Regions from separate parts of the Chromobacterium sp. FG89 genome, predicted to be linked through region 2. Evidence: riboswitches for the same ligand, from Rfam matches in the RefSeq annotation. Region 2 holds a riboswitch; the other holds the start of a gene.
What was found. A riboswitch is a leader RNA that binds a small molecule or an ion and turns the genes downstream of it on or off. The one in region 2 is predicted to bind thiamine pyrophosphate.

Region 1 (4,360 bases), on a different contig from region 2:
GGGCTGAGGAGAGGGAGCCCTAGCTTAGGCCATGACGGCGCGCTGGAAAAGAGTCTAAGAGCCAGTTCAAAGTCTGGCGAGCAAGAGCGAGACAAGAAGGGCGGGCAGGGAGGCCTGCCCGCCATCCTGCTCAGAACAGGCTGTTCTGCGGCGCCGGCGCGCCCCACTGGACGGCGCCGCGGCCGCGCGACAGCAGCCAGGCGTTGACCTGCGAAAAATGGCGGCAGCCGTGGAAGCCGCGGCTGGCGGACAGCGGCGAGGGATGGGCGGCGTCCAGCACCAGGTGGCGGCTGGCGTCGATGCGTTCGGCCTTGGTCTTGGCCCAATTGCCCCACAGCAGAAACACGCAGCCGGCGCTTTGCGCGTTGACGGCGTCGATCAGCGCGTCGCTGACCATTTGCCAGCCCAGCTTGGCGTGGCTGCCGGCCTTGTCCCGCTCCACGGTGAACACGCTGTTGAGCAGCAGCACGCCTTGTTGCGCCCAGTGGGTCAGGTCGCCGCTATTGGGCACGCCGCAGCCCAGATCCGCGGCCAGCTCCTTGTACAGATTGCGCAGGCTGGGCGGCACCCGCACGCCGGGCGGCACGGAAAACGACAAGCCCATCGCCTCGCCGTCGCCGTGGTAGGGGTCTTGCCCCAGGATCACCACGCGCACATCGGCCGGCGCGGTGAAGGTCAGCGCGTTGAAAGTCAGCGGCGCGGGGGGAAAGAGGATTTTGCCCTGCGCTTGCTGAGTTTGCAGTTCCCGGTCTATGCCGGCCAATTGCTGTTGAATGACCGGCGTTGACAGCACTTTCTCCCAGTCGGGATGAACGCGGGCCAGGGCGGGAGACAGGTAAGACAATGCTTGCATGGAAAATTACGGCTCTTGCTATCGTGTGGGGGATTGGAATCCGGCAGACCGGTTTCGTTCCATGAAAAAGCCGTTCCCACGGGAACGGCTGGCGACGACGGCGCGCGGCGGCTAAGTCAGTAGCGCGCCATTTGCGGGTCCACTTCCGCGGCCCAGGCTTCCACGCCGCCGGCCAGGCTCAGCACCTGTTCGAAGCCGGCGTCCAGCAGGAAACGCGCCACGTGCGCGCTGCGCACGCCGTGGTGGCAGATCACCACGATGGGCGCGTCCGGCAGCTCGCTCATGCGCAGCGGAATCAGATTCATCGGGATGTGCTGCGAGCCGGGAATCATGCACAGCTGCACTTCCCACGCTTCGCGCACGTCCAGCAGCACCGGCGGCTCCGCGGTGGTGTCGGCCAGCGCCGCCGCCAGATCGCGGGCGCGGATTTCCTGAACCATCAAAACGCGAAGCGTTCCGGCTCTACCGCTTCCGCCTTGGCCAGGCGGGCGATACAGGTTTCGAACAGGCCGGTTTCGCTGAAGCTGGCTTCGGTTTCGCGCTTGATCAGCTTGCAGGTCATCACCGGCAGATCGCCCGCCACCATGATCAGACGGCCGCCCACGGCCAGCTGGTCTTTCAGTTCCTGCGGCACCACCGGCAGCGAGCCGCCGACCACGATCACGTCGAAGGGCGCTTGTTGCGGCAGGCCCAGCACGCCGTCGCCTTCCACCAGGGTCACGTTGGCGATGCCGGCCTGTTTCAGGTTGGCGGCCGCGGCTTCGCGCTGGGCGGGGTCGATTTCCACGCTGTAGACATGTTGGCCCTGCTTGGCCAGCAGCGCGGTCAGATAGCCGCTGCCGGTGCCGATTTCCAGGATCTTGTCCTTGGCTTGGATGGCGGCGTCCTGAACCAGGCGCGCTTCCATTTTGGGCTGCAGCATGAAGCTGCCGTTGGGCAGCGGCAGTTCGGTGTCGACAAAGGCCAGGCTGCGTTTGTCGGCGGCGACGAACTGCTCGCGTTTCACGTGAAACAGCAGGTCCAGCACGTTCGTGTCAAGTACGTCCCACGGACGAATCTGCTGCTCGACCATGTTGAAACGGGCATTCTCAAAATCCATCAGCTCACTCCGGAGGGGCTTGCCGCCGAGTGAAAAAAGCGGCGGCGTGTCATGACGATAACTTGCGATTATCCCACATTTGCCGTACCTTCACAGCATCGCTAGGGGTCCTGCGCGACGGTCGGCAAGATGATCCATATCCTTGAAAGGATAGGATAATCGTTAAAGATTGTTGCGCGGGTGAGAAACACCCTTGGAACCTGACCCGGATAATACCGGCGTAGGGAAGCGTCAGCTGCCTTCGGCCCGGCATTGTCTTGTCGGACCGGCTCGCAGCCCGCCCAAGCGGCGGTCCGCTCCTTGCGCCATTCATCGACCAGGAGAATCGCCCGATGAACGCGCCCGCAACACCCAATCAAGCCATGGTGGTGGACACCGCCGCCATCCAGCCCTTGCCCAATTCCCGCAAGATCCACGTCGCCGGCAGCCGGCCGGACATCCGCGTGCCCATGCGCGAGATCAGCCAAAGCGACACGCCCACCCAGTTCGGCGGCGAAGCCAACCCGCCCATCACCGTCTACGACACCAGCGGCCCGTATACCGACCCGGACGCCCGCATCGACATCCAGAGCGGCCTGCCGCCGCTGCGCGCCGGCTGGATCGCCGAGCGCGGCGACTGTGAGCAGCTGGCCGGCCTGTCCAGCGAATACGGCCGCGCCCGCGAGGCCGACCCCAAGCTGGCCGAGCTGCGTTTCAACCTGACGCGCCAGCCGCGGCGGGCGCTGCCGGGCCGCAATGTCAGCCAGATGCATTACGCGCGCCGCGGCGTCGTCACGCCGGAAATGGAGTTCGTCGCCATCCGCGAGAACCTGCGTCGCCGCGAATACCTGGACGCGCTGCGCGAAGCCGGCGGCAAGAACAGCCGGCTGGCGGAACTGATGACGCGCCAGCATCCCGGCCAGGCTTACGGCGCGGCGCTGCCGGAGGAGATCACGCCGGAATTCGTGCGCGCCGAGATCGCCGCCGGCCGCGCCATCCTGCCGGCCAACATCAATCACCCCGAATCCGAGCCCATGATTATTGGCCGCAATTTCCTGGTCAAAATCAACGGCAATATCGGCAATAGCGCGGTAACGTCTTCGATCAGCGAAGAAGTTGACAAGATGACTTGGGGCATACGCTGGGGCGCGGACACCATCATGGACTTGTCCACCGGCAAGAACATCCATGAAACCCGCGAATGGATCATCCGCAATTCGCCGGTGCCCATCGGCACCGTGCCCATTTACCAGGCGCTGGAAAAAGTGGGCGGCAAGGCCGAGGACCTGAACTGGGAAATCTTCCGCGATACGCTGATCGAACAGGCCGAGCAGGGCGTCGATTACTTCACCATCCACGCCGGAGTATTGCTGCGCTATGTGCCGATGACCGCCGGCCGCATGACCGGCATCGTGTCGCGCGGCGGCTCCATCATGGCCAAATGGTGTCTGGCCCATCACCGCGAAAACTTCCTCTACACCCATTTCGAGGGCATCTGCGAAATCATGAAGGCCTACGACGTGGCCTTCAGCCTGGGCGACGGCCTGCGGCCGGGCAGCGTCTGGGACGCCAACGACGAGGCGCAGCTGTCGGAATTGAAGACTCTGGGCGAGCTGACCGCCATCGCCTGGAAACACGATGTGCAGGTGATGATAGAGGGCCCCGGCCACGTGCCCATGCAGCTGATCAAGGAGAATATGGACAAGGAGCTGGAGTGGTGCCACGAGGCGCCGTTCTACACCCTGGGGCCGCTGACCACCGACATCGCGCCCGGCTACGACCACATCACCTCGGCGATAGGCGCGGCGCAGATAGGCTGGTACGGCACCGCCATGCTGTGCTACGTCACTCAGAAGGAACACCTGGGCCTGCCGGACAAGAATGACGTCAAGGAAGGCATCATCACCTACAAGCTGGCCGCGCACGCGGCCGACCTGGCCAAGGGCCACCCCGGCGCGCAGATCCGCGACAACGCGCTGTCCAAGGCGCGTTTCGAATTCCGCTGGGAAGACCAGTTCAACCTGGGGCTGGATCCGGACAAGGCGCGGGCCTTCCACGACGAGACCTTGCCCAAGGACAGCGCCAAGGTCGCGCATTTCTGCAGCATGTGCGGTCCGCATTTCTGCAGCATGAAGATCACCCAGGACGTGCGCGAATACGCGGCCAAGCAGGGCATCAGCGATCAGGACGCGCTGGCGCGGGGGATGGAGGTCAAGTCGGTGGAGTTTCTGAAGGGCGGCTCCAAGCTTTACGACAAGGTGTGAGCCCGGAGTCAGGAGAAAACGGCGGCCGCGGCCGCCGTTTTTCATGGCGCAAGGGCCGGCGGCGGCGGCGGCGATTCGGGTCTATCATCAGACATCCCCTCATAGGAGAAGCGTCATGGACACCAGCGAGCATTCCCTGTCCGGGCTGTTCCGCCAGTTGGGCCT
Region 2 (4,360 bases):
GACCAGGGTGGGCATCACGAAGGGCAGCATCAGCAGGCGCAGCGCCAGGCCGCGCCCGGCGAAGCGGAAGCGAGCCAGCGCCCACGCCGCCGGCACGCCGAGCAGCAAGGCCAGCGCGCAGGTCGCCGCACCCTGCAGCAGCGACCACATCATGCGCCAGCGCAGATAGGAATCGCTCAGCAAACCGAAGGACAGCGGCTCGCCGCCCTCCTTCAACAGCCGCGCCAACGGCGAAATAGACATCGCCAGCAAAAACAGCAAGGGAGGCGCCGCCAGCAACAGGCGGCTCCGACGGCTCAACATCAAAACGGCGTTCCCTTCAACGGCCAGCGGGCGGTCAACACATCCTCCACCCCGTCTTCATCCTCGCTTTGCCCCGCCTTGGCGAAGCCCAGATCCGCGGCCAAACATTGCGAAGGCAGATTGTCCGGCGCGATGGACAGCACCAGCCGCGGCGCGCCGGCCAGGGCCGCCCAGGCCCCCATCGCCAGCACCGCTTCGCGGGCATAGCCCTGGCGGCGATAAGCCGGGTAAATCGTGTAACCCAATTCCACGTCGCCGTAGTCGCCCAGATAAGGATGGCCGGGCAAGGAGTGGAAGTTGACGTGGCCGACCATCGTCAGATCGTCGCGGCGCAGCAAGGCGCGCACCGACCAGGGCGCGTAGTCGGGCTGGCGCTCGATGTCGTCCAGCCGCATGCTCATCAAGTCCTGCTCGTCCAACCATTCCGCCGCCAGCGGCGCGCCCAGCAGCTCGGCCGCCGTTTCCGGCTGACCGGCCAGACACAGCCACAGCGTCTGCGGGTCCAGATGGCGCAGCAACAGCCGCGGCGTTTCGATGTCCGGAATCATTGCCCGCCCTTCAACACCACTCGGGTCCAGCGCGCCACCCATTGGCGGGAGCGCTCGGCGATCGCCTTGCTGTCCGGCGTGTCGTGCGCGGCCGGCTGCTCCGCGAAACGATAGACCGGGTCCAAGCTCACCTTGTCCATCACCGGATACATCCACATGGTGGTGGTCACGTCCTTCTGCACCGCTTCGGAGCGCAGGAAGGCGATGAATTTCTCGCCCAGCGCCGCCTCCTTGCCGCCCTTGACCAGGGCCGCGCCCTCCACCTGGCGGAACACGCCGCCTTTCAAGGGCAGATTGCCGGTGGGCGCGTCGTTCAGTTTCTGTTTGCTGTAGAACACCTCGGCGGCCGGACTGGTCGCGTAGCTGACCACCAGCGGACGGCTGCCGCCGTTCTTGGAGAAATCGGTGTAGTAGGATTCGCTCCAACCCTTGCTGACCTTCAGCCCGTTGTCGCGCAAGCGGCCCCAGAAGGCGAAGGCCTTGTCCTCGCCCATGGCGGCGATGGTGGACAACATGAAAGCCAGGCCCGGGCTGGACGTGGCCGGATTTTGCACCACCAGCAGGTTCTTGTAGGCCGGCTTGCTCAAATCCTCCAGCGTCTTGGGCAGCGCCAGCTGGCGCTGGGCGAACCAGGCCTTGTCGTAATTGAGGGTGACGTAGCCGTAGTCTATGCTCACCGCGCCCGGCAAGGCGGCCTTGCCGCCCTGGGCCAGCGCCGCCGGCACCGGAGCCAGCACGCCGGCCTGCTGCGCCTTGCCGATCAGGCTGTTGTCGATGCCGAACACCACGTCGGCGATGGGATTGGCCTTGGTCAGAATCAGCTTGTTCAGCATCTCGCCGGCGTCCCCGGCCTTGATGATGGAGACCTTGGCGCCGTTCTGCTTTTCGAACTCGGCCAGCAAGGGCTTGGACACGGTGAAAGAGCTGTGCGACAGCACGCGCAGCTCGGCCGCCGACGCGGCCAGGCTGGACGCCGCCAGCGCAACGGCTATCAAAGAGGAAAAACGCTTCATGGATATCTCCGTACACGATAGTCCGGAGCAAGCGGAATGCGGGCCCTGGCCCGCGCATCACGCTCCCTCCGCTGGCATGACCCAGATCAGGTTGCAGGGTATTTTCTCAGCCCGCGTCGCGGGCACCCCTGGTGACAGCGCGCCAGTATACCGCAGCGGCCGCCGGCTGGCAGCCAACAATCCTTAACAGAGTGGGCCCGCGCCTTAACACGCCGATGACAAGCGCCTTCTAAGCTGAATGCATGCTTGCGCCCGCTCCGGGCGCGTTTGGAGACCATGCTTGAACCCCATGCCCACCCTTGGCCGGCCGCCGACTAGAACGGCCGAGGCCATCCGCTTCACCGCAAAAACCGCGCTGGGGCTCCTGCTGGCCGCGCTCAGCCTGCCCGCGCTGGCCCAGGCCGGCATCGGCGTCGCCGGCGCGCGCCATTTGCTGTCCCGCACCGGCTTCGGCGCCAACCCGGCGCAAATCGCCGTGTACGCGCCGCTGAGCCGCGAAGCCGCGGTGGATCGGCTGCTGGCCAATAGCCAGGCCAACGCCGCCACGCCGCCGCCGTCCTGGGTCGACGAAGCCTTCGAGCGGCCGGGGCAGCCCAATTTAGACGAAGAGGCGAAAAAGGCGCTGCAAAAGCTGCGCGCCGAGCACGCGGTGGAATTGCGCGGCTGGTGGCTGAACGAGATGCGCTACACCTCGTCGCCGCTCAGCGAAAAAATGACCCTGTTCTGGCACAACCACTTCGTCTCCGCGCTGGACAAGGTGCGCTCGCCCCAACTGATGTATCGGCAAAACGTCTTGCTGCGCCAGTACGCGCTGGGCAACTTCGGCGCCATGCTGCACGCCGTCGCCCGCGATCCGGCGATGATGCGCTATCTGGACACCGCCAATAACCGCAAGGGCCAGCCGAACGAGAACTTCGCGCGCGAGGTGATGGAGCTGTTCACCCTGGGCGAAGGCCATTACAGCGAACAGGACATCCGTGAAGCCGCGCGCGCCTTCACCGGCTGGGGGCTGAATCGCGACGAGCGCTTCGTCAACCGTCCGCGCTTGCACGACGACGGCGACAAGCTCGTCTTCGGCCAGCGGGGCGACTTCAACGGCGACGATGTCTTGGACCTGCTGCTGCAACAGCCGGCCACCGCCGAGTTCATCGCCGCCAAGCTGTGGAAGGCCTTCGTCTCGCCCAAGCCGGATCCGGCCGCCGTCAAGCGGCTGGCCGCCGGCTTCCGCAACAGCCGCTACGAAATCAAGCCCTTGCTGCGCGCGCTGCTGCTAAGCCCGCAGTTCTGGAGCAGCCAGGGCCAGTTGGTGAAATCGCCGCTGGAGCTGACCATAGGCACCCTGGTCACCTTCGACCTGAACCCGCCGGACTGGCGCGCGCTGGCCGGGCTCAACCGTCAGTTGGGCCAGGACGTGTTCGCGCCGCCCAACGTCAAAGGCTGGCCGGGCGGCGAGGCCTGGATCAACAGCGCCACCTTGCTCAGCCGCAAACAGTTCCTGGACCGCATCGCCCGCGACGCCGCGCCCGCGCGCAACGCCTTTGCGCTGCCGGACGGCGGCATGGACGAAATGAAGGGACGCGAGGCGCGCATCAACCGGCTGGCGGCCGCCGGCCTGCGTTCCATCAGGCTGCAGCCGGATGAATGGAGCGCCATCTACCAAATCCGCAGCGCTCAGGACGCCGCCAAGCTCTTGCTGGCCTTGCCGCCGGCCAATCCCCTGCCCGAATCCGACAGCGGCGCGCAAGCCATAGCCCCGCTGCTGCTGGACCCGGTTTATCAAGTTCACTGACGGAAACCCAGCCATGTTCCAGCGACGACAATTTCTCAAAGCCATGGCCGGCGGCCTGATGGTGTCCGTGCTGCCCAATCTGAGCTGGGCGCTGGCGCCGGCCGGCTATCAACGCCTGTTGGTGCTGATCGAACTCAAGGGCGGCAACGACGGCCTCAACACCGTGGTGCCCTACGCCAGCGCCGACTATTACCGGCTGCGCCCCGGCATCGCGATTCCCCGAGACCAAGTGCTGCCGCTGGACGAACACCTGGGCCTGCACCCGGCCATGACCGGCCTGCGCCCGCTATGGCAGCAGCAGGAGCTGGCGGTCTTGCAGGGGGTGGGTTATCCCGATCCCAATCTGTCCCACTTCCGTTCCATCGAGATTTGGGAAACCGCGTCCAATAGCCAGCAATACCTGAGCGAGGGCTGGTTGACCCGATTGTTCCGCGAGCAGCCGACGCCGCGCGGATTCGCCGCCGACGGCGTGGTGTTGTCCAGCCAGGCGCTGGGCCCGCTGGACGGCGGCGCCCGCGCGGTGGTGCTGAGCAATCCGCAAGACTTCGCGCGCCAGGCCAAACTGGCCGCGGACCAAGGCCATGCCGGCAGCGGCGCGCTGGGCCACATTCTCAAGGTGGAGGGCGACATCCGCCAGGCCGCCGCCGAACTGAGCCAAGCCGCCAAACCCGTGGCCGCGGCGGATTCGCCGATGGCCGCGCCCCGGC

Region 1: it holds a riboswitch for thiamine pyrophosphate, as region 2 does, so the genes downstream of both, thiC (phosphomethylpyrimidine synthase ThiC) here and ACODRW_RS12300 (thiamine ABC transporter substrate-binding protein) in region 2, are expected to answer to the same signal.

What each region holds. Positions count from the first base shown of each region.
Region 1 is NZ_JBMDIQ010000003.1:90,899-95,258, forward strand. Features, by position in the region: gene ACODRW_RS03910 (uracil-DNA glycosylase) at 131-853, opposite strand; gene ACODRW_RS03915 (rhodanese-like domain-containing protein) at 970-1,293, opposite strand; gene ACODRW_RS03920 (protein-L-isoaspartate O-methyltransferase family protein) at 1,293-1,952, opposite strand; TPP riboswitch at 2,046-2,196, shown strand; gene thiC (phosphomethylpyrimidine synthase ThiC) at 2,315-4,195, shown strand; gene ACODRW_RS03930 (DUF2789 domain-containing protein) at 4,311-4,360, shown strand, end outside.
Region 2 is NZ_JBMDIQ010000010.1:175,430-179,789, forward strand. Features, by position in the region: gene ACODRW_RS12290 (ABC transporter permease) at 1-303, opposite strand, end outside; gene ACODRW_RS12295 (GNAT family N-acetyltransferase) at 303-851, opposite strand; gene ACODRW_RS12300 (thiamine ABC transporter substrate-binding protein) at 848-1,864, opposite strand; TPP riboswitch at 1,910-2,004, opposite strand; gene ACODRW_RS12305 (DUF1800 domain-containing protein) at 2,154-3,653, shown strand; gene ACODRW_RS12310 (DUF1501 domain-containing protein) at 3,667-4,360, shown strand, end outside.